4 regions of the Streptomyces sp. NBC_01546 genome follow, and region 1 is predicted to be linked to each of the others. Evidence: riboswitches for the same ligand, from Rfam matches in the RefSeq annotation. Region 1 holds a riboswitch; each other region holds the start of a gene.
The links. A riboswitch is a leader RNA that binds a small molecule or an ion and turns the genes downstream of it on or off. The one in region 1 is predicted to bind cobalamin.
Positions count from the first base shown of each region.

Region 2: linked by a shared signal. The riboswitch ahead of OHA89_RS27990 (cobalamin biosynthesis protein) and the one ahead of OHA89_RS40215 (hypothetical protein) in region 1 are both predicted to bind cobalamin.
Region 3: linked by a shared signal. The riboswitch ahead of OHA89_RS04570 (ABC transporter substrate-binding protein) and the one ahead of OHA89_RS40215 (hypothetical protein) in region 1 are both predicted to bind cobalamin.
Region 4: linked by a shared signal. The riboswitch ahead of metE (5-methyltetrahydropteroyltriglutamate--homocysteine S-methyltransferase) and the one ahead of OHA89_RS40215 (hypothetical protein) in region 1 are both predicted to bind cobalamin.

Region 1 covers NZ_CP109380.1:320,855-327,844, forward strand. Annotated here, with positions in the region: gene OHA89_RS40195 (hypothetical protein) at 1-108, opposite strand, end outside; gene OHA89_RS40200 (hypothetical protein) at 308-1,114, opposite strand; gene OHA89_RS40205 (JmjC domain-containing protein) at 1,123-2,298, opposite strand; gene OHA89_RS40210 (transcriptional regulator) at 2,655-3,899, shown strand; cobalamin riboswitch at 4,000-4,155, shown strand; gene OHA89_RS40215 (hypothetical protein) at 4,331-4,579, shown strand; gene OHA89_RS40220 (hypothetical protein) at 4,656-4,880, opposite strand; gene OHA89_RS40225 (hypothetical protein) at 5,635-6,117, opposite strand; gene OHA89_RS40230 (hypothetical protein) at 6,282-6,455, opposite strand; gene OHA89_RS40235 (hypothetical protein) at 6,579-6,776, shown strand; gene OHA89_RS40240 (hypothetical protein) at 6,874-6,990, shown strand, end outside.
Region 2 covers NZ_CP109379.1:6,115,421-6,122,410, forward strand. Annotated here, with positions in the region: gene OHA89_RS27980 (putative cobaltochelatase) at 1-2, opposite strand, end outside; gene OHA89_RS27985 (cobyric acid synthase) at 94-1,614, opposite strand; gene OHA89_RS27990 (cobalamin biosynthesis protein) at 1,611-2,570, opposite strand; cobalamin riboswitch at 2,608-2,751, opposite strand; gene OHA89_RS27995 (hypothetical protein) at 2,882-3,103, opposite strand; gene OHA89_RS28000 (inorganic phosphate transporter) at 3,132-4,400, opposite strand; gene OHA89_RS28005 (S9 family peptidase) at 4,712-5,842, shown strand; gene OHA89_RS28010 (hypothetical protein) at 6,040-6,990, shown strand, end outside.
Region 3 covers NZ_CP109379.1:909,723-916,712, reverse strand. Annotated here, with positions in the region: gene OHA89_RS04600 (bifunctional 4-hydroxy-2-oxoglutarate aldolase/2-dehydro-3-deoxy-phosphogluconate aldolase) at 1-459, shown strand, start outside; gene OHA89_RS04595 (PfkB family carbohydrate kinase) at 456-1,466, shown strand; gene OHA89_RS04590 (aldo/keto reductase) at 1,453-2,337, opposite strand; gene OHA89_RS04585 (glycoside hydrolase family 18 protein) at 2,433-3,767, opposite strand; gene OHA89_RS04580 (hypothetical protein) at 3,910-4,401, opposite strand; tRNA gene OHA89_RS04575 (tRNA-Trp) at 4,551-4,627, shown strand; cobalamin riboswitch at 4,697-4,839, shown strand; gene OHA89_RS04570 (ABC transporter substrate-binding protein) at 4,885-5,886, shown strand; gene OHA89_RS04565 (FecCD family ABC transporter permease) at 5,883-6,956, shown strand; gene OHA89_RS04560 (ABC transporter ATP-binding protein) at 6,953-6,990, shown strand, end outside.
Region 4 covers NZ_CP109379.1:1,425,332-1,432,321, forward strand. Annotated here, with positions in the region: gene OHA89_RS06935 (NAD-dependent epimerase/dehydratase family protein) at 1-843, opposite strand, end outside; gene metE (5-methyltetrahydropteroyltriglutamate--homocysteine S-methyltransferase) at 926-3,244, opposite strand; cobalamin riboswitch at 3,430-3,579, opposite strand; gene OHA89_RS06945 (3-hydroxybutyryl-CoA dehydrogenase) at 3,709-4,578, opposite strand; gene aceB (malate synthase A) at 4,575-6,167, opposite strand; gene aceA (isocitrate lyase) at 6,260-6,990, opposite strand, start outside.

The sequences.
Region 1 (6,990 bases):
GTCCTCCTCGGTGCGCTGCCAGCCGTCCCCGCGGGACTCGCCCGTTCCCCGGGTGCGCCGCCGGCGCTCCGCCCGCTCCCGGTAGACCCCCGTCGCTCTCGTCTCCACTGCCTTCCCCTCTCCCTGTAGTTGGCGCACGGCTGCGCATGTGTGCGCGGCGCGAAGGGGAGCGTGACCTGCGAAGCGGACACCGGCCGGAACGGGGGTCGTCCTCCGCCTGGCGGAGGACGACGGGGAGGACTCGACGGCGCACCGGGATCGAGGCCCATTGGGTCTAACAGGGCTAACCGGGGGTGAACAGGCGCGTCTAGAGACGGGCCAAGTGCTCGCGCACGGGGCTGGCGAGCTCGGCGTAGAAGTCGACGCGGTCCTGGGCCTGGAGGATCTGGGCGGCGACGGTCAGCAGGCCGGTGCGGGCCTCGGGGCGGTCCAGGATGGGGGCGAGCTCGGTGTGGATGTGGGCGGCCGCCTCGGGGACCAGCAGCGCGTACAGGTACAGGGTGGCGGCGTCGTAGCCGTACGGGGCGCGGCCCCATCCTTCCCAGTCCAGGATGTGCGGGCCGCGGGTGACGTTGCCGTAGTGGAGGTCTCCGTGGGCGGTGGACCAGGTGACGTCCTCGACCTGGTGGCCGGTGAACTGGGGGATGACGCGGCGCAGGTACTCCTCGCGTACGGCCTCGCGGTCCGCCGGCGGTGGCACGTCGGCGAGGGCGTCCAGGGCCGCCAGCATCTCCTTCCACCACGTCTCGGGCAGGCCCGGGTCCTCGTCGAGGACGGGGCGCGGGGAGACCATCGGGTCGGGGGCGAGGGCGTACAGCTCGGCCCGGTAGGCGTAGCCGTCGGTGGTCCAGTCCCGGATGCGGAACAGGTCGGGGCGTGGCACCGAGGCGGGCAGGGTGCGGGAGGTGGACGGGCCGTTCCACAGCGTGCCGCCCTCGGTGCCGGCCTCGGCGCAGACCAGGCGCAGCCAGTGCGGGCCCGCTGCGCCGGAGAGGGTCCGGCCCCGGTACCCCCACACCCGGCGGCCGGTGGCACGCAGGCCGAACTGGTCGGCGGCGTGCTGCTGGGCGGCCAGCATCCGGTCGACGGTGGCGGGGGCGGGGGCCTCGAACATGGCGGGTCCTACCTCGGCTGGGAGACGGCGGCCGCGTCCTTGGATACCAGCTCGGTGGCGAGCGCCGCGACCTGTTCCACGGTGAGGCCGGAGCGCTCGGCCAGCTCCCCGAAGGTGAGGCGGGCGCCGGAGACCAGGGCCTCCAAAGCGGGGCAGACGGAGGTGTGGAGCTCCCATTCGTGTCCGGCGGCGCGCAGCACGACGGCCTCGTCGGTTCCCTCCAGCGCGGCCCGGGCGGTGGTGAGGGCCAGGACCAGGTCGGGGTCGGCGGGGACGTCGCCGATGTACGGGAGGGAGGGGGCCGGGCGGCCGGGGTCGCGGGCGTCGAGGGAGGCGGCGAACTCCGAGACGATGTGGGGGTGGAGGGCCTCGGACACCTCCTTGCGCAGCTGCTCGGCGTAGGCGGTGCGCTCGGCGGGGCCGGCCACGGTGGGTACGTTCGCGCGCAGGGTGGGGGAGTGGAGGAGCTGTCCGGCGAGCCACACCAGGAGGTGGTGTCCGGTCGCCGGGGTCAGGCCGCACGTCAGATGCAGGGACCGGCCCTGGGTGGCGGCCACCGCGTGCCACCAGCCCCGCGGCACGTACAACATGTCCCCGGCCTGCAGAACCACCTCGGCGAGTGGCGGCCCCTCGGGCTTCTCGGGCGCTTCGACGTCCAGGCGGAGCGGGTCCGTACGAGTCGCCCCGTACAGGTTCCACCGCTTCGCCCCTTCGAGCTGGAAGATCACCGTGTCGTGGTCGTCCCAGTGGATCCCGAAGGCCTCGGTCGGGTGCCAGGACGCGTACAGGTTGGCCTGGACGTCGGTACGGAAGTGCCGCTCCAGCGCCTCGGCGAGGTCTTGGACGCCGGGGTGGAGCTTGTCGACCGCGTCCAGCACCAGGGAGGCGCCGTCAGTGATCTGCCGGTGGAGCCCGGAGGGTTCGACCCGCTGGCGGACCTCGGAGCGCTTGGTGACCGAGGTGTGCAGGTACTCGTACGGCGGGACCTGCTCCCCGTCGTTGAACAGGCGCAGGCGCGGGGCGTCCAGGCGGTGGCGGGCCACCAGGTCGTTCAGGTCGTCCCACGTGAACAGGCCGCGCAGCCCTGCGGCGGCCTGTGACCAGTGCTGGAAGGAGCGGCCGAAAGCCCCGGCGAGGAAGTCCCCGCCGAGGCTCCGGACCGCCGCGTCAATCGCGGTGGTCATGGTCGGCGATCAGTCGTTGCCGTCGCCCTTGCCGGTGCCCCCGCCGTCGGGGGTCCGGGTCGCGGCTCCCTTGATGGAGCGGCTGGAGAGGATCAGACCGTTCATGACGTACTCCTTCTCTCGTGTCGGATGGAGCGCTGGACGGCGCCCGCCGCCCCCAGGCGAAGCGGGCGCCCAGTGCGGGACAGGCCGGAGGGGGAGCCCCGTAAGGCGTTGTCCCGGCCGGTTCCGTTCGACCATTGAAGGTCCGGGGAAGACCACAGGGGAGAGCCGCACTGGGGGGCCGATTCCCGCTGCGGGGTGCCGCGTTGGGGGGCCAGGATGGTCTTCGACACCCAGACAGGGGAGGCCCCGGCATGGTGAGCCCGGACGGAATCGGCGAGCTGCTGCGCACCATCAGGGAGCGGGCGGATCGGACGCGCGAGCAGCAGGCCAAGCGCATGACCGCCGCCGGCCTCGTGTGCACGGTCGAGAACCTGAAGCGGTGGGAGACCGAGAAGCGATTACCGACTCCGGTCTGGCGTTCGGCGATCCGCGCCGTCTACGACCTGACCGACGAGCAGCTGGACCAGGCCCTGGACAACACCCGGTGGCACCGCAGGCAGCAGAGGAAGGAGAACGACGACGTGAAGCGACGCAAGCTGTTCACCCTCGCGGCGGCCACGGCGGGGTTCGCCGTGCTGCCCGGCATCGCGCAGGCCCGGGAGGGAATCGACACTGGCTTGGACGCCGACGCCGCCGGCGACCTCGCCTACCTCGAGGGCGCCTTCGAGCGGCACCGCGGCGGCTACAACGGCCGGGCCCCCGACGCGGTCCTGGGCGAGATGCGTGAGGACCTGGCGCTCCTCGCCACCGTCCTGCGCCGACCACACCCCGCGCGGGACCGCACCGACCTGGCGCGCACGGCCGCCGGAATCTCCGGCCTGGTGGCGATCGTCCAGCACGACCGGGGCGACCAGGCCGACGCGCACCGCTGGTTCGCCACTGCGGCGAAAGCCGCCCGCGAGTCCGGGGACCGGCGGATGACCGCCTGGGTCCTGGGGCGCCACGCTATGGTCGGCCTGAACTACGGCGCCCCGGCACAAGCCGCCCGCATCGCCGCCCTCGCCCGCCGGGAAGCCGGGACCCGCCCGTCCGGCGCGGCCGCGCTCGCGGCCGCCGTCAACGCCCGCGCCCTGGCCGCCGTCGGCGACATCCCCGGCGCCCGCCGCGCGGTCGACGACGTCCGCACCTTGGCTGAGCAGTTGGACGGCCCCGAGGCCGCCGACACCTGGTTCGGGTACCCCGCCCAGAAGCACGCGGTGCACCTGTCGCAGGCGTACACGCTGCTGGGCGACACCCGCGCCGCCTACCGGGCGCAGGACGAAGCCTTGGCCCTGACGACCTCGCCGTCGGTGATGACCCGCGCGCTGGTCGCCATGGACACCGCCGCGTGCCTGCGGGTGGACGGGGATCCGGGCGCGGCCGCCGAGATGGCCGCCGCCGTCTACGACTGGCTGCCGCCCGCGTACCGGGGCGGCCTGGTGCACTCCCGCGCCCAGCTGCTCCACCGGCACCTGGACGGAGCCCCGCGCCAACTACTCGGCGACGCCCTCACCTGATCGACCCATTGGGTCTAACAGGTGCACGCGGGAACTTCCTGAACGCCCCTTCTGGACACGTAACTGACCCCGGATTCCAGCTCCCGGGCGTGTCGCGGGGGGTGTGCGGAAACGGATCGGTTCCTGGACGGCACAGGCCGTATGATGGCCGTTGGACGCAGCAGGAGAATCCGGTGTGAATCCGGAACTGTCCCGCAACGGTATCCGCCCAACTGGGCGAGGAGTCCGAGGACCTGCCGACCAAGAACGTGCCGAGCGCCTACGCGCCCGGCTCTTCCTGGCTGGGCCTCGGGACACCTGTAACGAGGCTCGATTCGTAATGAATCGGGCCCTTTTGCTGTCCAACCCCGAGTTTCTCCAACGAAGAGCTGAGGTCTGCGTACGCGGACGAGTCACCGCCGTTCGACGGCGGACACAGCTTGGAGGACTTCGTGACCATTCAGATCGCGCCGCTGGCGGCCCTGCTCATCGTGGTGGCCTTCGCCGTCGGCATCTCGGTCTTCAAGTACACGGCGGGCAGCCAAGGGGCCGGCGGCCGCGGGGACCTGGTGGCGTCGATCGCCTCGGGGGCTGCCGTGGCCACGCTCCTCGGGCTTCTGCTGGCCCCTGGCTTCGGACAGACCCCGGCGGGGCCCGGGGCGCCCGAGGCCAACCCGGGCTCGGCCAAGCCCATCCGCTAGGCGCTCACGGTAACCAGGCACCGATCCGATCTCTGGCACAGCTGCCCCGAGCACTATGTGCTCGGGGCAGCGCTGATCACCGTTTGATGTTGATGGTGATTTGAACCCCTCCGGCACCGGCCAAGCCTGCGCCGATGACGGCCACGGCGGTGGCCAGCTCTATTTGGCCGATGACGGTCAGGATCACCGTCGCCACGACGGCCAGCAGCGCCGTCATGCCGGTGAACCAGCGCAGCAGGGTGGTCCGCGCCTGGAGCGATTGGGGCTGGGGAACAGCTGGGGTACGGTCGAGCGACGTCACTCGCTGGGTCTCCTCACTGCGGAGCGGCAGCCCGACGTCAGGTGAGAGGGAGACCGCGCCACGGGTCAGGCCGGCAAGCAGACCCCGGGGCAGCGGTCTCCCCTTCCCTTTCGAAGGGCTCTGATGGCGCCACTGTACGGAGGCCGGGTAGAGCCGATGCAACGCCACCGGTCCCCAAAACCGGTCCTCTCAACGCGAAGTGACGGCTTGAAGAGGGCTTCCGCAGCTGGTGGAACTCGTCGTGGGCGTGCAGCTTCCTCTAGAAGGAGGTGCTGACGACGTGCCCTTCGGCACAACGGACGACGGTGTGCTCCATCGAGTCCCTTTCCCCAACGCAGCAATACGCAACATATGGTGCTAATCAGGCCAGGGGTGGACATTAAGTTCTTGGTGTAGCCCTTGGAGTCATCGACCTTCTCGACGTTCTCGTCGAAGTTGCGCTCCACGTACGCCATAGGGATCTTCGCCGCTGCTGCCGGAGCTGAAGGGCGTCTTTCTCGCCTCGCGCGCCAAGGGCAGTCTGCTGGCGTGCGAGGCTTCGCCGGTGAGCACCATGCGCCGCCCGCTCGGGCACGGACCGGATCCCGTCGTCGAGGACCAGGAGCCGCGTACCGTGCGTGGCCGTACGGCCGCCGAACTTGCCGCCACCGACATCGAGCATCTCCTTGCGCGACCCGATGTTGGTACGACGGCTCGCCGAACGCTGGGTGCCGGCCCCCGGACCTGAAATCCGGTCAGGGGCCAACCTCCTGGGCTAGTAGTTCCGCCTGGGCCCCTTCTGTGCCTGCTGCTGGGCCAGGGCCGCGCTCGCGGCCGGGACGTGCTGCTGCTGGACGACCTTCGGCTTCGGCTGTGCCTGGGCGGCGCGGGCCTTCGTCTCGGCGTCGTGCAGCTTCGGGTACTTCTCCGCGATGTCGCGGCGCTGCTTCTGTTCGCCGGCGGCGAGTGCGGCGTGGCTCCGCGCGTCGGCGGCCTTCTTCGCTGCCGTCCGGGCGGCCTTGCTCAGGTCGGCCAGTTCGTTCTCGTCCAGTTCGTCCTTGCGGTGCCCCTGCTGTGGCAGGGCGGCCCGTCGGCGAACCAGGGGCTGGACCGCCTCCCAACACGCCCGTGTCTTCCCCGTCGACGAGGTGCCCACCAGCACCACGATCCGGCTGTGACCGGCCATGACGTCCCGGACCGCTTCGCCCAGCGCCCGGTCATGCTCGCGGGACACATACCCGGGCAGCGCCCGCGCCATGGAGGTATCGGACTGTGATCCGGTGCTGCTGGGCCCGGCAGGATGCACCTCCAGATCATGCGGCTCCCATTCCCCGATCGGACGCCCCGGCCCGTGCGTTGTGACCGTGCCTGACTCCTTGGCCGCGGTCCGCTGCAACGTCAGTAACTCCTGTACCGGCAGCTTCAGTGCGCGGGAACAGGCTTCCTGGGCGAGAGCGCCTCCGACACGGTTGTGCGTCCCAGTTCCGCCCGGGCGGCGAGCTGCGTCTGGTTCAGCCGGGCCGCGACAAGCCCGTCGGCCAGTCTCCGGCGCAGCTCGGTCAGCGCCAGCTTGTGGCCTCTCTGCTCACCATGCATGTGCTCGCCCCTGGCCCCGGATGTGTTCGCCGGTGTTCATCTTCGTCCGGGCGAACCCCGGCGCACACCGTTTCCACGACCTTCGAGCACGTCAACGTCCTCACCGTTTATAGGGAGCTTGCCGTGACCGTCGCCGTTGTCCTCCTGACCACCGCACTCGTACTTCTCATCGCGCTGCTGGCCGCGGCCGGCGCGGGCAAGCTCGCCCGCATGGACGGCGCCACCTACCCCTCCGCCCTCACCCGTGCCGCCACTACCTTCGCCACAGTCATCACCCTCGCCGCCACCGCGACCGCAGTCCTCGCCTCACTCCTCACCTGAGCGGATCAGAGGTTTGCCCTCGGCCCCTTCTGCTGCGGTGTCTGCGTCGCTGCTGCCGGGGCTGCGGCCGACGCCTGCCGCTTCTGCTGCTGTTGCTGTGCTTCGGCCAGGCGCGCGCGACCGCAGCACCAGCACCCGCAGCCGCACCCTCACCGAAGCCACCGCCCGCACCCGGCCAATCACCACCACCGCCTACGACATGTACCGGGCGCTG
Region 2 (6,990 bases), on a different replicon from region 1:
ATGCGTTGCTCACTCCTTCGAAGGCGCGGGTCCGGGCAGAGCCCGGTTGAGGGAAGGGGCGGGGTGGGGGAGAGCCCCGCAGGGCCGCGGCCGTCACGGCGCGCCCGGCGGGAGGAACGGCAGGGCCGCCGGGGCTCCGCCTTCGATCAGCCGCAGCAGCGCATCCGTATCGGCGTGCTCCGCGATCAGGTCGCCCAGCAGGTCGAGCTGTTCCTCCCGCAGGGAGGAGAACGAGGTGTCCGGCGCCGGGACGAACCGCCGCCCGGCCGCCGCGGCCACCTCCCGCAGGAACGCCCGGCGGAAGCCGTCCGACTCCAGCGAGCCGTGCCAGTGCGTCCCCCACACCGACCCGACCCGGCACCCGTCCAGGAAGGGCGTCCCGCCCAGCACCTCGGCCACGCCGTGGTGGATCTCGTACCCCTCGACCGGCTCCCCGAGCGCCGAACCCACCGGCCGCGCCAGGGTCTTCTCCCGCTCGAAGCGGATGCGCACGGGCAGCAGCCCGAGCCCGTCCACCGCACCCGCCCGCGATTCGACCTCGTCCTCGATGTGCTCGCCGAGCACCTGGAAACCACCGCAGATCCCGAGCACCGGCCGCCCCTCGGCAGCCCGCCGCAGCAGGGCGTCCGCCAGCCCGCGCTCGCGCAGCCAGGCGAGGGCCTTCACCGTCCCGCGCGTCCCCGGCACGACGACCAGGTCCGCGTCGGCCAGCTCCTCGGCCCGGTCCACGAACCGCACGACCACCCCCGGCTCCGCCGCGAGCGCGTCGACGTCCGTGAAGTTCGACATGAGCGGCACCGCGCACACGGCGACCCGCAGCACGTCCTCGCCCACCGGAGGGGCGACCACCGATTCGCGCACCGCGCCCCGCAGGGAGACCCGGAGCCCGTCCTCCTCGTCGATGCCCAGCCCGTGCTGGAAGGGCAGGACCCCGTACGTGGCCCGCCCGGTCAGGCCACGCAGCATCTCCATGCCCGGCTCCAGCAGCGAGACGTCACCGCGGAACTTGTTGACCAGATATCCGGCGATCAGCGACTGGTCCTCCGCCGACAGCAGAGCCGTCGTACCGAAGAAGGACGCGAAGACCCCGCCCCGGTCGATGTCCCCGACCACGACCACCGGGAACCGCGCGGCCCGCGCGATGCCCATGTTCACGATGTCGGTCCGGCGCAGGTTGATCTCGGCCGGACTCCCCGCCCCCTCGCAGATCACGGCGTCATACGTGCCCCGCAGCTGCTCCAGACAGTCCGTGACGATGCCGAGCAACTGCTCCTGCCTGCCCCCGTGGTAGCCGCGGGCGCTCATCTCGCCCACCGGCTTGCCCAGCAGCACCACCTGGCTGCTGCGGTCGCTGCCCGGCTTGAGCAGGACCGGGTTCATCAGCGCGGTCGGCTCCACGCCGGCCGCCTGGGCCTGCATCGCCTGGGCGCGGCCGATCTCGGCGCCCTCCCGGGTGACGAAGGAGTTCAGCGACATGTTCTGCGCCTTGAAGGGCGCCACCTTGACGCCCTGGCGGGCCAGCCAGCGGCAGATGCCCGCCGTGACCACGCTCTTGCCCGCGTCCGACGTGGTTCCGGCGACCAGCAGTCCGCCGCCGCGCTTCGCGCCGCTCATGCGCGCCCCCTCCGTGATGTGCGCGAGACCAGCATCCGGGCCGCCACACAGGCCCCCAGCGCCAGCCAGGTCACCTGCCGCGACAGCCGTACCGCCCGCTCGATGTCCGCGACCTCCACCGGCCGCCCCGTCCCGCCGTTGAGCACCGCCCGGTGCTCGACCCGCCCCCCGTACGCCAGGGTGCCCCCCAGCCGTACGCCGAGCGCCCCCGCGAAGGAGGCCTCCACGGGCCCGGCGTTCGGGCTCGGGTGCGCGGCGGCGTCCGCGCGCCAGGCCCGTACGGCTCCCCGCCGGTCGGGTCCGGCCAGTACGGCGGCCAGCGCGGTCAGCCGGGCGCCCGGCCAGCCCGCCAAATCGTCGAGCCGGGCGGACGCCCAGCCGTAGCGCAGGTAGCGGGGGGACTTGTGGCCGACCATCGCGTCCAGGGTGTTCACGGCGCGGAAGGCCAGCAGCCCGGGGACTCCGGCGACGGCGCCCCACACCAGGGCCCCGACCACCGCGTCGGAGGTGTTCTCCGCGACCGACTCCACGACGGCGCGGGCCATCTGCTGCTCGTCCAGGGCTTGCGGGTCGCGCCCGCACAGGTGCGGCAGCCGCTCGCGGGCCACCTCGGCGTCCCCGGCGGCGAGCGCGCCGCCGATGGCGCGGGCCTCCCGGCCCAGCGAGGTGCCGCCCACGACGGCCCACGTGGCGGCGGCGGTCAGGGCGATACGGGCGGCCGCGGGCCGGGAGCGCACGGCGCGGGCGCCCAGCGCACCGACGGCGGCCGCGCCCCCGGCGCACACCAGGGTGTGCAAGAGGCCCCGGGCGCGGTCGTCGCGCCACAGGGCGCGCTCGACGGCGGCGGCGGCTCGTCCGAAGGCGGCCACGGGGTGCCCACGGCGCGGATCCCCCAGGATCCGGTCGCCGATCAGCCCCGCCGTGACGCCGTACGCGAAGACGCGATCGGCACGCATGGTGGCAGGTATGTCCTCACTCAGGGTCCGCGCCCTGGTTCGACGTGTCCGGCGGCGAGAGTTCCTGGCTCCCGGGTCGCACTCGGTCGAGTGCCCCGGTGACAGTGGCGGGACCGCGCCGGATTCGCACCGGACTTCCTCTCCATGCCGCCGTATTGGCTCGCGCAGTCCACCACGCACCGCGAACGCCCGTCAACTCGCCGTTGACCTGCGACGGGGCTGCGGTGGGGCGTGTGGCGGGACGTGTGGCGGGGCATGCGAAAGCTCCCCCCGGGGAAACCCGGAGGGAGCGTTCACGCGTGACGTGCGTGTCAGGCGACGATCAGGTAGATCCCGTAGCCCACGGCGGCCGCGACGAGCGCGAAGCAGGCGTACGCGCCGCTGCGGGCCAGGGTGGCGGTGCCGCCCTGCTCGGTGGCGGTCTCGTGCTTGGACAGGCCCACCAGGCCCAGGGTGAAGAGGGCCACGAGGGCGACGGTGGCGGAGAGGCTGACCCCGAACACGGAGCCGAGTGCTTCCCAGTCGATCTTCATACCGCTGATTCCTCTGTCGTTCTCGGGGTCAGACCGCCGCGGCCGGAGCCGCAGGCGTCGCGGTCGCGGCCGGGATGGTGGCCTTGAGGTCCTCGTCGGTCACGGCGGCGGTCGTACCGGCCGCGGCGGCGGTCGGCGGGACGGTGACGGCGGCCATGGCCGTGGTGACGACACCCGGCTCCTCGGCGCCGGCCGGCTCCACCTCGTTGACGTTGTGGTGGTCGACGACCTGGCGGCGCGAGATGAACCAGATCGCGGTGCAGGAGGCGACCAGGAACACCGCGACGACGGCGACGCCGACGTCACCGGTGCGCATGACCAGCTCGGCACCGGAGGCGACGAGGGCGGCGGCCGGCAGGGTCAGGCCCCAGGCGATGAACATGCGGGTGGCGGTGGACCAGCGGACCACGCCGCCCTTGCGTCCCAGGCCCGCACCCATGACCGCGCCGGAGCACGCGTGGGTGGTGGAGAGGGAGAAGCCGAGGGAGGAGGAGGCCAGGATGACGCTGGCGGCCGAGGTCTGGGCGGCGAAGCCCTGCTGCGGCTGCAGGTCGGTCAGGCCCTTGCCCATGGTGCGGATGATGCGCCAGCCGCCCAGGTAGGTGCCCATCGCGATGGCCATACCGGCGGAGACGATGACCCAGACCGGCGGGTTCGAGCCGGGCGCGAGCGCGCCTCCGGCGACGAGTGCCAGAGTGATGATGCCCATCGTCTTCTGCGCGTCGTTGGTGCCGTGCGCGAGGGAGACGAGGCTGGCCGAGGCGATCTGACCGGCGCGGTAGCCCTTGGCGGAGGTCTTCTCGCCGACCTTGTTGCCCAGCTTGTACGTGACCTTGGCGGCGAGCATCGCGGCCAGACCGGCCACGAGGGGCGCGGCGATCGCGGGGATCAGCACCTTGGTGACGACGACGCTGCCGTTGACGGCGCCCATGCCGGCCGAGGCGACCGCGGCACCGATCAGGCCGCCCATCAGGGCGTGGGAGGAGCTGGAGGGAAGGCCGACCAGCCAGGTGACGAGGTTCCAGAGGATCGCGCCGACCAGGGCGGCGAAGATCACTTCTGGCTGGATGCCCTCCTCGTTGACCAGGCCCTTGGAGATCGTCTTGGCGACCTCCACGGACATGAACGCGCCGACGAGGTTGAGCACGGCGGACATGGCCACCGCCGTCTTGGGCTTGAGGGCGCCAGTCGAGATGGTGGTAGCCATCGCGTTGGCTGTGTCGTGGAAACCGTTCGTGAAGTCGAACACGAGAGCGGTGATGATCACGATCCCGAGGAGAAGCGTTATGTGCTCCATTTACCCAGGCTTCTGTTTGACGTCAGTGGCTCGGCGACCGTAGGCAACCTGGATGAACGGAAGGTGAACTGATGCGGGCTTAATGGTGTCTCCACCTGGGGTGCGATCAGGTCATTCGTCCCGATTCTGTCGTAGCTATCCAGATAAATGCACGTCAAAGCAGGGTGAACGAACCCCTCCGCGAGTGACCTCTGGCTGATCGGCCGCCCCCTCCGGGGCATCGAAAGAGAGCTAGATCACCTCGCCCGCGGCGACCGTCGGAACGATCGCCTCCGGTGGCCCGCCGAAGCCCGCGCCTCGACACTGGAGCAGTGCGTACCGCGACAGCGACGGCAGCGGCCGTCACCACCACCCTCCTGGGCACCGCCGTGGCCGCTGTCGCGGCCGGCCGGTACGCCGCCGACGTGGCCCTGCGGCCCCAGCCCGGGCGCCCGCTGCCCGGCAGTCCGCGCCTGAGCGTCCACTCCACCGCCGCCGACCGGGTCGTGCTGACCCGCTCGCTCGGCTCCCTGCGCCCCGGTACGTACGGACTCGACGCCCCCGGGGTGCACGCCGTGATCGGCCCCGTGCTCCCCGACGCCGAGCACGGCCCGGACACCGTCGTACGCCGGCTCCTCGCCGTCACCCACGGCAGCCTCGACCCCGGCACCCGAGTCACCCTGACCCCCCAGGTCCACCTCGGGAACCCGCGCACCGCCCTCGGGCTCGACCACGCCGACGTCGACGTCCCCGGGGAGCTCGGCGCCCTGCCCGCCTGGTTCGTGCCCGAGGCCCGCGACACCTGGGTCATCACCGTGCACGGGCTCGGCGCCGGCCGCGAGCACCCGATGGTGGTCATGCCCTTCCTGCACCGGCACCGGCTGCCCGTCCTGGACCTGGCCTACCGCGGCGACCTCGGTGCCCCCGCCTCCCCGGACGGCCTCGGCCACCTCGGCGAATCGGAGTGGCGGGACCTGGACGCCGCCATCCGCTACGCCCTGCGCTACGGCGCCCGCCGCGTGATCCTGCACGGCTGGTCCACCGGCGCCACCATGGCCCTGCGCGCCGCCGAGCGCTCGGCGCTGGCCGGCCGGATCGCCGGGCTGGTGCTGGACTCTCCCGTATTCGACTGGCACACCACCCTGCGCGCGCTCGCCGCGGCCCGCCACACCCCGGCCCCGGTGCTCCCGCTCGCGGTCCGGGCCGCCGAGAGCCGCGCGGGACTGCGCGCCGACCGCCAGGCGCCCCTGGCGGACCCGGGCACGCTGCGCCTCCCCGTACTGATCTTCCACGGCCCGGACGACACCCTCGCGCCCTGGGAGCCCTCGCGGCGGCTCGCCGCCGCACGCCCCGACCTCGTCACCCTGCACCCCGTGCGTCAGGCCGGCCACGGCGCGATGTGGAACGCCGACCCGGACGGATACGAGGAGGCCCTGCGGCGCTTCCTCACCCCCCTCATGTGAACGCGTGTGAACGTGTGTGAACACTCGTCTGAGTGCTCGCGTGAGTGCTCGAGTGCGTTCTCACGTGCACTTTCTTGTGAAGGGGATGTGGCGGCGAGAGCCCTGTGGGTGACTTGCCCCGGTCTGGACCTCGGGCCGGCCTTGGAAACGGCTGGTTCCGTTTGGGCTTTCGGCCAGTGACGGGCGAGACTGCTTCCGTGACGTCCCGAAAGCCTGATGAGCAGTTGGCTCGCGACTCCAGACTCCGACTCGTCTACCCGAGGTCCGTTAGTACGGCCCGCAAGGCGGTGACGGACCGACGTACCCGGCCCGCCCCGAGGCCCCCGGCGGGCACCCCCGCCACGGCCGACCTCGCGAACCGGGCCCGTGCCTCGCTCGCCGACGCCGTACGACTGACCCGCTGGGCCGAACTCAACCTCGGTGCGGGCGACGGGGGCCGGCCCGCCCCCACGGGCGCCCTGCCCGCCGCCGACGTCGAACGCGCCGCCGGGGAACTGAACCTGACGCACGGCCAGATCAGGGTCGGCTGGGACCGCGCCCGGCTCGCCGGCCTGGTCGAGGTGCACGGAGGCCACGCCCGGCCCGGCTGGCGCCTGCGCGCCTGGGACCGCGACGACACCGCCGTACTGCGCGGCTGGGTCGCCCTCTTCGACGCCTGGTCCCTCGTGCACCCCGCCCCCGCCGACATCGCCCCCGCGGCCGTCGCCGAGGTCGTCGAGGCGATGCCCCAGCTGCTGTCCCTGCTCCAGCTCTCCGCCGGGCCGGTGACCGTCCCCGACCTCCTCGACCTGCTCGGGCAGCGCGTCACCGAACTGCGCGACGAGCGCTGCGAGGTCCCCTACGACGCCCTGTCGCAGGCGGCGCCCGACCAGCCGGACGCCGAGCCGGCGGCCGCCCCCGCACCGCCCGTCCCGCTCGCCCGGCTGCTGCGCTGGGCGCTCGGCGGACTCGCCGCCGTGGACGCCGTCACCCTCGGCCCCGCACGGGCCGCGCTCACCCCGCTCGGCAGCTGGGCGGTCTGGGTCAAGCTGGAGCAGATCTGCGTGGCCGCGCAGAGCCCCGCCGGGAACATCGAGCAGTCCGCCGCCGCCATGCTGCACGGCTGCGCCCGGCTCACCCCGGGCCCGGCCCGCGCCGAGTACCAGGCC
Region 3 (6,990 bases), on a different replicon from region 1:
GGCCGCCGCGCCCTCGTCGGCCTCGGCACCGTGACCACCACCGAGCAGGCCGAGACCGCCCTGGACGCGGGCGCCGGCTTCCTGATCTCCCCCCACCCCGCGCCGGAGGTCCGCGAAGTCGCCGGCCGCCGCGGAGCCGTGTTCATCGAAGGCGGGTTCACCCCCGGCGAGATCGCCTCCGCCGTCCGGGCCGCGGGCGCCGCCAAGGTGTTTCCGGCGCACGTCGGCGGCCCGGGGTTCATCCGCTCCCTCAAGGCCGTACTGCCCGAGGGGCTGATCATCCCGACCGGAGGCATCCGGCCCGGTGAGGTTCCCGACTGGCTGGCCGCCGGGGCGGCGGCCGTCGGCATCGGCAGCGGGCTGCCCGCAGACCCGGCCGAACTGGCCGCCGTGTTCGCCGAGCTGGCCCGTCCGTGCTGCGGCCGCGGCGACTGCGCCGGCCGGGAGTCCCGGCCGTGACCGCACCGGCCGCGTCGACGCGGGCCGCCGCACCGGCCGCGGCGTCGTACGACGTGCTCGTGCTCGGCGAGGTGCTCGCTGAGATCCACGCCGGAGCCCCGCTGCGCGAGGCCGCCGACGGCACCCCAGCCCGTATCTCCTACTCCGGGGACGCCCTGAACGCGGCGGCCGCAGCCGCGGCCGCCGGTGCCCGGACCGCCCTGCTCGCCGTCGTCGGCGAAGACGAGCTCAGCATCCCGCTGTTGCGGCGCGCCGCCGAACTCGGCGTGGACGTCTCCCACGTACGCCGCGCCCCGCGGCCCAACGGCGCCTATCTGCTGTCCGCCGACACCGAGGGCGACCGGGAGTTCGTCTACTGGCGTGCCCACAGCGCCGGTTCCACCCTCGCGCCCGCTCACATCGAGTCCTGGCGCGATCTGCTCACCACGTCCACGGCGCTGATCACCAGCGGCATCACGGGCGCCCTGTCACCGACCAGCCACGACGCCGTGCTCGCCGCCGCGCACCTCGTGCACGGGGCCGGCGGGCACCTCTCGTACGACCCCAACTTCCGCCCCCGGCTGACCGGCCGTGCCCGGGCCCGGGAACTGCTCGCCCGCATCGCCCCGCTGACCGGGCTGCTCAAGACCTCCTGCCCGGCAGACGCCCTCGCCCTCGTGGACACCGGCGACCCGGCCACCGCCGCCGTCCGCTGCCGCGCGCTGGGCGCCCGTACGGTCGTGGTCACCGCGGGCGCCGGCCGACTGCTGCTGGACGACGGCGGGGGCGCCCGGTACCGGCCGGTGCCCGTGAACCCGGCTCCGGTCGACGCGACCGGCGCGGGCGACTGCTTCACCGGCACCGCCACCGCCCGGCTCGCCCTCGGTGACGGGCTCGAGGACGCAGTGGCCTACGGCACGGCGGCCGCCTCCCTCTCCGTGTCCGGCCGCGGGGGCACCGGGCGCGTCCCCGTCTTCACGGAGACGGCGGCGCTGGCGGCGCGGCACCGCCGGGTCACAGGGCGTTGAGGAGCGCGACCTCCTCCGCGGTGAGGCGCAGGGACCCGGCGGCGACGTTCTCGACGAGGTGGTCGGGGTTCCCCGTGCCCGGGATCGCCAGGACGTGCGGACCGCGGCTCAGGGTCCACGCCAGGCGCAGTTGCGCAGTCGACACCCCGTGGGCCTTGGCCAGGGCGCTCACCTCGGGCCCGTCCTCGGCGGTCGCCCCCGCCTCCTTGCCGGCGCCGGCGATCGCGAAGAACGGCACGAAGGCGATGCCCTGCTTCCCGCACGCGTCCAGGAAGGCATGGTCCTCGGCCGGGGACCCGATCCCGTACGGGTTCTGCACGCACACCACCGGCGCGATGGCCCGCGCCTCGGCGAGATGGTCGGGGCGGGCGTTGGAGATGCCCAGGTGGCGGATCAGACCGGCCGTGCGGAGGTCGGCGAGCGCCCCGAAGTGCTCGGCGATCGAACCGGTCGTCTCCCGCCGGGGTACGCGCAGGTTGACCACGTCCAGGTTGTCCCGGCCCAGCTGACGGAGGTTCTCCTCCACCTGACCGCGCAACTGCCCGGGCTCGGCCCACCACCACTCGCCGTCCGGGCCGCGGCCAGGCCCGACCTTGGTGGTGATGACGAGGTCTTCGGCGTACGGGGCCAGCGCCCGGTTGATCAGCTCGTTGGCGGAGCGCAGCGGGGAGAAGTAGAAGGCGGCGGTGTCGATGTGGTTCACACCGAGCTCGACGGCGCGGCGCAGCACGCCGGTCACTCGCTCGCGGTCGCTGGGGGATCCGTCGGCGAGGTGCGTGAGGCGCATCGAGCCGAAGCCGAGCCGGTTGACGGGCAGGTCGCCGAGTTGCCAGGTGCCCGCGGCCGCCGCGGTGATCGTCTCTGAGGTCATCCGCCGAGCGTATCGGGCCCCCTGAGGCCTCATGGAGGTGCGTACGTGGAGGGCGCCGCCGGGCCGGATCCGATGTCGCGGCCCGGCGGCGCCGGTCAGTGGCCCCGCAGCCCCCGGTCCACGGCCGTCATCAGCTCGCCGTCGGCGGTGTCCGCGTCCAGAGACCAGAACATCGCCCCTCCGAGGCCGTGTTCGCGGATGTAGCCGGCCTTGGCGCGCAGCACCTGCGGGTCGTCGTACGTCCACAGGGTGGTACCGTCGAAGAGCCAGGCGTGCCCGCCGCGCCGGTCCCGGTGGACCTGGTAGGTCCCGGAATCGGACAGCTTCTTCAGCGCCTTGTAGTCCTCGTACCCCGCCGACCAGGTGGCGGGCGCCGGCCCGGTGGCGGGCTGCCCCATGCCGTCGCCGCCGCCGCTGACGCCCGTCCAGCCCTGCCCGTAGAACGGCATGCCCATCACCAGCTTGTGCGCGGGCGCGCCGCGCCGCCGCCAGGCGTCCACCGTGCCGTCCACGCTGAAGTCCCCGCGGGCGTAGAGCGCGGACTGCTGGGCCGTGGTGGACTCGCCGGAGACGTGGAAGTCGTAGCCCTGGAGGGTCACGAAGTCGAGGTCGCGCATGATCCGGCGGACGTCGAAGCCCGCGTCGATCTTGGCGGGCGCGGTCGGGACGAAGGCCGTCAGCTCGTACGGGGACTTCCGCTTCTGGCCGCGCGCGTACGCGTCGAGCTGCGTGCGGAACTCCTGGACGAGCTCGGCGAAGTTGCGCTTGTCCTCGGGCCGGAACTTCGTGTCCGCGTCACCGGCGGAGCCGGGCCACTCCCAGTCGAGGTCGATCCCGTCGAACAGCCCGGCGGCCGCGCCCGCGCCGCCGCGGGCGCCGTCCTGCGGCAGGTTGCCCTTGATGTAGAGGTCGATGCACGACTCGACGAACGCCTTGCGGGAGGCGGGGGTCAGGGCCGCGTCCGAGAAGTGCGTGGACCAGCTCCAACCGCCCAGGGAGATCAGCACCTTGAGGCCGGGGTGCTTGGCCTTGAGCTCACGGAGCTGGTTGAAGTTGCCGGCGAGCGGCTGCTCCCAGGTGTCGGCCACCCCGTCCACGGAGTTCTCGGCGTCGAGCGGGCGGACGTAGTCGGCCCAGGCATCGGCCTCGCCCGGCACGTTCCCGGTGAAGCACTTGCCCTCCGCGCTGACGTTGCCGAAGGCGTAGTTGATGTGGGTGAGCTTGTCGGCGGAGCCGTTCGCCTCGAGGTCCTGGACCTGGAAGTCCCGTCCGTAGACGCCCCATTGGGTGAAGTAGCCGACCTTCTTGTACGAGCGGTGGTCGCCGCCCGCCGTGTCGTCCTGCGCCGCGCCGGCGGCGGGGGCGAAGGCGGTCAGCAGGGAGAGGGAGCAGGCGGCGACGGCCAGTCTGCCGAGCATGCTGCGGCGCATGGGCTTCCTTTGCGGAGGCGGGAGCGGGGCGTGAGCGCGTGCGCGGTGCATGCCGGAAACTATTGGTCTGGACCAGAGTGGTCAAGGGGGTGGCGGAAACTCGCCTGCCGCGGGTGAAGGGGTGGCGGGAGGCTGCGGGAGGTTACGGGAGGCTCCACTGGCCGACGTCGTCGGCCAGGCCGCCGTTCAGGGCGAACTGGACGGCCGCCGGGACGGCGTCCTGCGGGAGCCGGAAGGTGACGAAGCCCTCGGCCGAGCCGCCGGGGCTGAGGGTGACGGTGTCGGGGAAGGAGGCCCCGGCCGTCGTCGGGCTGTTGAGGCCGGTGAACCGCTTCCCGGCGGTGTCCAGCAGGTGCGCGGCCGGCGCGGGGGAGTCCTTGTACACGGCGGTCCCGGTGTTCTCCAGCCGGAAGCGGACGGCAAGCAGCCGGGTCGAGGCATCGGGCGCCGGGCCCTCCGGATCGGCCGGGATCGCGGGGTCCACCACCTGTACCAGGGTGACGTCGAGCCGCTGGCCGGGCTCGTTCCCGGCGAGGGAGACGGTCTCGCCCGACCCGCCGGGGGCTGCGCCCAGCAGGGCCGGGCCGAGGAGGGCGAGCGCGGCCAGGGCGCCGCGCAGGCGGCGCCGGGGCATGGAGGCACCTGCGGATCCACCGATCACCCTGTCCACGATCCTCTCCCGCCGGGGGTCCCGCCACCCGCACGGTCACGCGACTTCCACCCGCATGACCCCGGAAATTGGTGGATCTTCAGGCTGCTCCGTGCCATGGTTGGTCCCACCGAAGGGGTGTAGCTCAGCTGGTCAGAGCAACGGTCTCCAAAACCGTAGGCCGCAGGTTCAAATCCTGCCGCCCCTGCCATCAGTTCATCGTGACGTGCCGTCGGGCCGGACCCCCAGGGTCCGGCCCGACGGCACGTCAGGCCACTGCCTCTGGCAGACTGGCCCGCGTTACCCCAGGCGGTGCAGGACAGGAAACCGGTGCGATTCCGGTGCGGTCCCGCCACTGTGACCGGCTCGTCCCCCGTGGGGGAGGCCGGGAGTCAGACACTGACGCACCGCCTCTGCTCGCTCCTTCACGTCGACCAGGGGACGCGGATCCCCCGGAGAGGCTCTGCCATGTCGCGTTCCCGCGCTCGCGCCGTCCTGCGCGCAATCACCCCCCTCGCGTTCCTGATACCCCTGGCCGCCTGCGCCGGTTCGCCCGCCGAACGGCAGGCCAAGGCCGCGGGATCGTCCGCCGAAGCGCCCGGGTTCCCGTACACCGTCACCAACTGCGGTCTCAGCAGCACCTACCAGACCCCGCCGCAGCGTGCCGTGACCATGAACCAGCACGCCACCGAGGTGCTGCTCGCCCTCGGCCTGGAGGACCGGATCGCCGGTTCCGCCTACCTCGACGACGCCGTGCTCCCCGCCTACCGGCCCGCCTACGACAAGATCAAGGTGCTGGCCAAGGAGTACCCCTCCAAGGAGATCCTGCTCGGCGCGAACCCCGACTTCGTCTACGGGGGCTACTCCAGTGCCTTCGACAAGGGGCAGGGCCGCGACCGCGAAGGTCTGGCCAAAACCGGTGTCAACACCCGGCTCAACGTGGAGAACTGCGCCGGGGGCCCGGTCGGCCTCGACCAGCTCAAGACCGAGATCACCGAGGTGGCGCGGACCTTCGGCGTGCCCGAGCGCGGCGCGAAGCTCATCGAGGACGAGCAGCGCCGCATCGACACCGTGACCGCCCGGGTGAAGGACAAACCGCGGCCGTCCGTCTTCGTCTACGACTCCGGCGAGGCCTCCGCCTTCACCGCCGGGGGCGACGGCATCGGCAACCAGATCGTCTCCCTCTCCGGCGGGACGAACGTCTTCGCCGACCTCAAGGACACCTTCGGCGACGTGTCGTGGGAGAAGGTCATCGAGCGCAAGCCCGAGGTCGTCCTCATCTACGACTACGGCAGCACCACCGTCGAGTCCAAGAAGCAGCGCCTGTTGAACGACCCGGCCCTCGCCGAGGTTCCCGCGATCAAGAACCGGCGGTTCGTCGTACTGCCGCTCTCCTCGGCCGTCCTCGGGGTGCGCGTCGCCGACGCCGTCGAGTCCCTGGGCCGCGAGCTGCACCCCGACGCAGCGTGAGGCGCCGCCGGACCCCGGCCGTCCTCGTCCTCCTCGCCGCCCTGCTGGCGGCGTCCGCCGTGGCCGGGCTGGCCCTGGGGCCGGTACGGATCGCCCCCGGCCAGGTCCTCGACATCGTGCTCGGCGGCCTGACGGGCGAGCGGCGCACCGGGGCGTTCGCCTCCATCGTGTGGGACGTCCGGACGCCGAGGGTGCTCCTCGGGGCCGTCGTCGGCGCCGGGCTCGCCGTGGCGGGCACCGTGCTCCAGGCCCTCGTACGCAATCAGCTCGCGGATCCCTTCCTGCTGGGGGCGTCGTCCGGGGCCTCGGCGGGAGCCGTCCTCGTGATCGTCTTCGGCGCGGGCGCGGGCGCGGGCGCGGGCGCCGGTGCCGGTGCCGGTGCCGCGGGTGTCGCGGGCGGGCTCGGCGTGCCGTTCGCCGCGTTCGCCGGGTCGCTGGGCGCGCTCGTCGCCGTCTACGCCATGGCCCGGCGCGGGGGAGCCATGACCACCGGCCGGCTGATCCTCGCCGGCGTCGCCGTCCAGTACATCCTGTCCGCGCTCACCAGCCTCGTCCTGGTGCTCGCCGCGCACCCCGACCAGGTCCGCTCCGTCCTCTTCTGGACGCTCGGCGGCCTCGGCGGGGCCCGCTGGGACGAACTGGCCCTGCCCGCCGTCGCACTGCTCGCCGGCACGGCGCTGCTCATCGCCCTCGCGCGGCCGCTCGACCTCCTCCTCGCGGGGGAGGAGGGCGCACACACCCTCGGCCTGGACACCGGACGCTTCCGGGCCGCCGTCTTCGTCCTCACCTCCCTCGTCGTCGGCGTACTCGTCGCCTACAGCGGGGCGATCGGCTTCGTCGGGCTGATGATCCCGCACGCCGCCCGGATGGTCGTCGGCGCCGGGCACCGGGCGCTGCTGCCGGTGGCCGCGCTGGGCGGGGCGGTGTTCCTGACGCTGGCCGACCTGGTCGCCCGTACGGCCGCGGCGCCCGAGGAGATCCCGGTCGGCGTGGTCACCGCCCTCGTCGGCGGGCCGTTCTTCCTGTGGATGCTGCGCCGCTCCACCCGCACCGAGGGGATGACCGGATGACCGTGATCGCGGCCCAGGCGCTGGAACTCGCCGT
Region 4 (6,990 bases), on a different replicon from region 1:
GCTCGAATCGACGACGAACGGACGGTCGAACTGGTAGCGAATCTCCTTGAGTTCGCGGATCAGCGGGGAGAAGAGCGAGGCCACGCCCAGCACGGCCGGCGGGATCCTGCGCACCGTGGCCGGACCCGTCCCCGCCTGGGCGGCCAGGCGGTCGACCATCTCCCGGACGGACTGCGCGCGCCCCGTCGGGACGTGCCAGGGCCGTCCCCAGGCCCGCTCCTCGCCGGCGACCTCGACCAGCGCCCTGGCCACGTCGGGGAGATAGGTCCAGCTGTGCGCGGCGTCCGGGTTCCCGAGGGTGGAGACCGGCTTGCCGCGCAGCAGCGGTGGCACGACCCGCGCGGCCAGGTGGCCGCCGTCGGTGACGCCCGGCCCGAAGAAGTCCGAGGCCCGCAACTCGACCGCCCGGATACGGCCCTGCTCGTGCAGTGTCCACGCCTGCTCCCAGGCCGCGGCGCGCACCCGCCCCTTGGGTCCGGTCGCCGCGAGCGGCAGTTCCTCGGTCAGGGGACCGTCCACCGGACCGTAGCCGTAGAGGTTCCCCAGCATGACCAGTACGGCCCCGGTGGCCTCGGCCGCGGTACAGACCGACGCGGCCAGCGGCGGCCATGCGCTCGTCCAGCGGTGGTAGGGCGGCGCGGCGCAGCTGTAGAGCGCGGCCGCGCCCTTCGCGGCTTCGGTCAGCCGCTCCGGGTCCGTCGCGTCCAGCGCGACGTGTTCGATTCCGGCTTCCGGGCTTCGGCCCGACCTGGTGACGACCCTTACCGTATGGCCCTGTTCGGCCAGCAGCCGAGCAGTTGCGGCACCGGCGGGTCCAAATCCGATCACGACATGAAGGCTCACATACGCACACTAGCGCGAGTGATCGCGGGACGGCGGGAGCGGGGAGGTCACTCCCGCTCCCGCCCGCGTGCCCGCGCCGGCCTCAGGCCGTCGCGATCTCCGTACGGACCTGGTGCGCGGCCTCGACGAGGTGCTCCAGGGAGGCCCTGGTCTCGGGCCAGCCGCGGGTCTTCAGACCGCAGTCGGGGTTGACCCACAGCCTTTCGGCCGGGATGGCCTCAAGTCCCTTGCGCAGCAGGGACGCTGCCTCCCCGGCGGAGGGGATGCGCGGGGAGTGGATGTCCCAGACGCCCGGGCCGACCTCGCGTGGATAGTGGGCGCCGGCGAGCTCGTCTGCCACCTGCATGTGGGAGCGGGCGGCCTCCAGGCTGATGACGTCGGCGTCGAGGGCCTCGATGGCCTCGACGATGTCGCCGAACTCGGCGTAGCACATGTGGGTGTGGATCTGGGTGTCCGGACGGACGCCGCCGGTGCTGAGGCGGAAGGACTCGGTCGCCCAGGCCAGGTACGCGGCGTGGTCGGCCGCCCGCAGCGGCAGGGTCTCCCGCAGCGCGGGTTCGTCGACCTGGATCACCGAAGTACCGGCCGCCTCGAGGTCGTTCACCTCGTCGCGCAGGGCGAGCGCGACCTGCCGGGCCGTGTCGCCGAGCGGCTGGTCGTCGCGTACGAAGGACCAGGCGAGCATGGTCACCGGACCGGTCAGCATGCCCTTGACCGGCTTGGCCGTCCGGGCCTGGGCGTACGCGGTCCAGCGCACGGTCATCGGCTCCGGACGGGAGATGTCCCCGGCCAGGACCGGCGGCCGCACGTAGCGCGTGCCGTAGGACTGGACCCAGCCGTGCTGGGTGGCCAGGTAGCCGGTGAGCTGCTCGGCGAAGTACTGGACCATGTCGTTGCGTTCGGGCTCGCCGTGCACGAGGACGTCGAGGCCGGTCTTCTCCTGGAAGGCGATCACCTCGCGGATCTCGGCCTCGATGCGGCTCTCGTAACCGGCCTCGTCGAGCCGTCCGGCGCGCAGGTCGGCGCGGGCGGTGCGCAGTTCGGCGGTCTGCGGGAAGGAGCCGATGGTCGTCGTGGGCAGCAGTGGGAGGCCGAGGCGGGCCCGCTGGGCGTCCACGCGCTGCTCGTAGGGCTGGGAGCGGCGGGCGTCGGCGCCGGTGACGGCCGCGGTCCGGGCCCGTACGGCCGGGTCGCGGGTGATCGCGGAGTTCGCCCGGGCGGCCAGGTCGGCGCGGTTGGCGGCGAGTTCGGCCGCGATGGCACCGGTGCCCCGGGCGAGACCGCGGGCGAGGGTGGAGATCTCGGTGGTCTTCTGGCGGGCGAAGGCCAGCCAGCGGCGGATCTGCGGGTCGATGTCGCGCTCGGCGCCCGCGTCCAGCGGCACGTGGAGGAGGGAGCAGGAGGCGGCGACGTCGACCCGGTCGGCGAGGCCGAGGAGGGTGCCGAGGGTGGCGAGGGACTTCTCGTGGTCGTTGATCCAGATGTTGCGGCCGTTGACCACGCCCGCGACCAGGCGCTTGCCGGGGATTCCGCCCACCGCCGCGAGGTCGTCGAGGTTGGCTGCGGCCCGGTCTGTGAAGTCGAGGGCGAGCCCTTCGACGGGTGCCTTCGCCAGCACCGGCAGGGCCTCGCCGAGCCGGTCGAAGTACGAGGCGACCAGCAGCTTGGGGCGCTCGGGGAGGGCGCCGAGCTCGCGGTAGGCCCGGGCGGCGACGCCGAGCTCGGCCGGGGAGCGGTCCTGGACCAGGGCGGGCTCGTCCAGCTGGACCCATTCGGCTCCGGCCGCGCGCAGATCGGCGAGGACCTCGGCGTACACGGGCAGCAGCCGGTCGAGCAGGGTGATCGGCTGGAAGTCGTCGGCCACTCCGGGGGCGGGCTTGGCCAGCAGGAGGTAGGTGACCGGTCCGACCAGCACGGGGCGGGCCTTGAGCCCGAGGGCCTGGGCCTCCTTCAGCTCGGCGACCTGCCGGGCGGAATCGGTGGTGAAGACGGTGTCGGGCCCCAGTTCCGGCACCAGGTAGTGGTAGTTGGTGTCGAACCACTTGGTCATCTCCAGCGGCGCCACGTCCTGGGTGCCGCGGGCCATGGCGAAGTAGCCGTCGAGCGCGTCCGCGGCGACGGCGGAGCGGTGCCGGGCCGGGACGGCGCCGACCATGACGCTGGTGTCGAGGACGTGGTCGTAGTACGAGAAGTCACCGGTGGGGACCTCGGTGATGCCGGCGCCGGCCAGTTGGCGCCAGTTCGTCCGGCGCAGGCGTGCGGCGGTCTCGTGGAGGGCTTCGGCGCTGACGCGGCCCTTCCAGTAGCCCTCGACGGCCTTCTTCAGTTCCCGGTTCTGCCCCTGACGGGGGTAGCCGTACACGGTGGCTTGTACCGCCGCGGCTGCGGACTCGGTTGTCACGGAACTCTCCTTCGCGAGCGTGTCTCCATGAGTCCCGGTGACGGGACGCGAGGCGCGAAGGGGTGGCCGACCGGACGGTCCGCCGGGCGCGAGGCACCGGTACGGCCGTCCGAGATCTTTACGCCGACCCGCCCACGAGGTCACCGGGATGTCCGCGCACGGCTGTGCGTGCGCGGGCAACGGGCAGGTCTTCGGACTTGCGGGCACGTCTGCCACTCGGGCAGACACCTACTGGCCGTCGCTTCCCAGACCCGTCCGGGCCCAGTGCGTATGACGGCGGTCGTTCCCGCTCACCGCTGCGGGGCAGTCCCGGATTCCCACCGGGTTCCCTCTTACGACGCATCCCGCCTGGCGGACGGGGGCGAACCAGCTGCTGCGGGTCAGCGTAGGCGCAGGTCCTGGAGGATGGGTACATCGGCTCGCATCCCGGACGGTGACGTGGGGCACCGCGAGCCGCTCCCCCGTCAGCGCCGGTCGTACGGGTGGAACCCGCGGCCGCTCTTGCGGCCCAGCAGCCCTGCCTGGACCATCCGCTGGAGCAGCGGGGGCGGAGCGTAGAGCGGCTCCTTGAACTCCTCGTACAGCGACTGCGCGATGGCCGCGACCGTGTCCAGTCCGATCAGGTCGGCGAGCTTGAGCGGACCCATGGGGTGGGCGCAGCCCAGTTCCATGCCCGCGTCGACGTCGGCGGCGGTCGCGAAACCGGACTCGGCCATCCGGATGGCCGAGAGCAGGTAGGGAACCAGCAGGGCGTTAACGACGAACCCGGCCCGGTCCTGTGAGTGGACGGCCGTCTTGCCCAGGGTGTCGCGGGCGAACGCCTCCGCCCTCTCGGTCGTCTCGCGGGTGGTGTGCAGCGAGGAGACGATCTCGACCAGCGGCAGGACGGGTACGGGATTGAAGAAGTGCAGGCCCACCACGCGGTCCGCGCGGCCGGTGGCCATCGCCAGGCGCATCACGGGGATGGCGGAGGTGTTCGTCGCGAGGATCGCCGCAGGGTCCTCGACGATCTTGTCGAGGGCCGTGAAGACCTCTCCCTTCACCTCCGCGTTCTCCACGACGGCCTCGATGACGAGCTGGCGGTCGGCGAGGTCGTCGAGGCTGCCCGAGAAGACGAGCCGGGCCAGGGCGTCCTCGGCGGTGAGCCGGTCCAGTTTGCCCCGCTGGACGGCGCGTTCGAGGGAGACGGCCACGCGTTCGCGGGCGGCGCGGGCCGCGGTGGCATCGGCCTCGCAGACCACCGTGTCGAGGCCGGCGCGGGCGCAGACCTCGGCGATCCCGGCGCCCATCTGGCCGCCGCCGACGATGCCGACCCGGTGGATGGCGGTGCTCATGAGCGTTCCTCTCGACGGGTGACCAGGTGGCGGGCGTACGCATCGGGGGTGAAGAAGGCCGGCAGGTCCCGCTCGAGGGCCGTGCGCTCGAGGACCGCGCGCGCCTCGGCGACCAGAGCGTCCGGCTGCTCCTTGGCGAGCGCGGCGGACTGCGCGGCGAGGATCTCCCGAACGCTCTCGCGGTCGGCCGTGCCGTGGCGAAGCCACTGCCAGAGCTGCACGCGGGCGATCTCCGCGGTGGCGGCGTCCTCCATGAGGCCGTCGAGGGCGACGGCTCCGCTGCCGCGCAGCCAGGCGTCGAAGTACCGCAGGGCGACGGAGACGTTGGCGCGGATGCCTTCGGGAGTGGGCGGACCGCTGGTGCGCCGGACCGACAACAGCTCGGCGGCGGTGACGTGGACGTCCTGCCGCAGGCGCTCGAGCTGGTGCGGGCGCTCTCCGAGCACTCCGTCGAAGACCTCACGGCAGACGGGGACGAGTCCGGGGTGGGCGACCCAGGAGCCGTCGAAGCCGTCCTCGGCCTCGCGCTCCTTGTCGAGCCGGACCTTGGCGTGGGCCGCGGTGTCGGCCTCGGGGTCCTTGCCGGGCACATGGGCGGACATGCCGCCGACGGCGTGGGCGCCGCGCTTGTGGCAGGTACGGACGAGCAGCTGGGTGTACGCCCGCATGAAGGGGGCGGTCATGGTGACCTTGGCCCGGTCGGGCAGCTGGAAGTCGGTGCGGTGGCCGAAGGTCTTGATGAGGCTGAAGAGGTAGTCCCAGCGGCCCGCGTTCAGTCCGGCGCTGTGCTCGCGCAGCTCGTGGAGGATCTCCTCCATCTCGAACGCCGCGGTGATCGTCTCGATCAGGACGGTGGCGCGGACGGTGCCGCGCGGGATGCCGAGGATCTCCTGGGCCATCAGGAAGACGTCGTTCCAGAGGCGGGCCTCGTACCGGTTCTCCAGCTTGGGAAGGTAGAAGTACGGGCCGTGGCCGGCGTCGATCTGCCGCTGGGCGCAGTGGAAGAAGTAGAGGCCGAAGTCGACCAGCGAGGCCGCGACGGGACGGCCGTCGATCTCCAGGTGCTGCTCGGTCAGGTGCCAGCCCCGCGGGCGGACCATGATCGTCGCCAACTGCTCGCCGAGGCGGTACTCCTTGCCCTCGGGCGTGGTGAAGTCGATCCGGCGCTCGATGGCGTCGAGCAGGTTCAGCTGCCCGCCGATGACGTTGTTCCAGGTGGGTGCTGTGGCGTCCTCGAAGTCGGCCATCCACACCCGGGCCCCCGAATTCAGGGCGTTGACGGTCATGCGCCGGTCCGGAGGTCCGGTGATCTCCACCCGGCGGTCGACGAGACCCGGGGCGGGCGGTGCGACGCGCCAGTCGGGGTCGTCGCGGACCGCGGTGGTGGCGCGGGGGAAGTCGAGCGGGTTGCCGGAGACGAGCTGGGCGGTGCGCCGGCGCCGTTCCTTGAGCACCTCCTCGCGGCGGCCGGCGAAGGCCGTGTGGAGCGTGCCGATGAAGTCCAGGGCGGCGGGGGTGAGGATCTCGTCGAAGCGGTGGCCGGGCGCGCCGAGGACGTGGACGCGACCGGCGAGTTCGGTGGTGGGCATACGGGTCTCCTCGGCGGGAGCGGCGGACGGGGGAAGGCCGGCGGGCGGGCGGGGACGGCGGAGCGGTGCTCGCCCCCGCCCGCGGGGCGGGCTCAGTGGAACTGCTCCTCCTCCGTGGAGCCGGCGAGCGCGGTGGTCGAGGAGGCGGGGTTGACGGCGGTGGAGACGAGGTCGAAGTAGCCGGTGCCGACTTCACGCTGGTGCTTCACGGCGGTGAACCCGTGTTCCTGGGCGGCGAATTCGCGCTCCTGAAGGTCCACGTACGCGGTCATGCCGTGCTCCGCGTAGCCGCGGGCGAGGTCGAACATGCCGTGGTTGAGGGAGTGGAAGCCGGCCAGGGTGATGAACTGGAAGCGGTAGCCCATCGCGCCCAGCTCCCGCTGGAACTTGGCGATCTGGTCGTCGTCCAGCGCCGCCTTCCAGTTGAAGGAGGGCGAGCAGTTGTAGGCAAGCATCTGGTCGGGGTACCGCGCGTGGACGGCTTCGGCGAACTCGCGGGCCTGGGCCAGGTCCGGGGTGCCGGTCTCGACCCAGATGAGGTCGGCGTACGGGGCGTAGGCGAGGCCGCGGGCGATCACCGGTGCCATGCCGTTCTCGACGCGGTAGAAGCCCTCGGCGGTGCGCTCGCCGGTGGCGAACCGCGCGTCGCGCTCGTCGACGTCGCTGGTCAGCAGGTTCGCGGCGAGGGCGTCGGTACGGGCGATGATCAGGGTCGGGACGTCGGCGATATCGGCCGCGAGCCGGGCCGCGTTGAGGGTGCGGACGTGCTGGGAGGTGGGCACGAGCACCTTGCCGCCCAGGTGGCCGCACTTCTTCTCGGAGG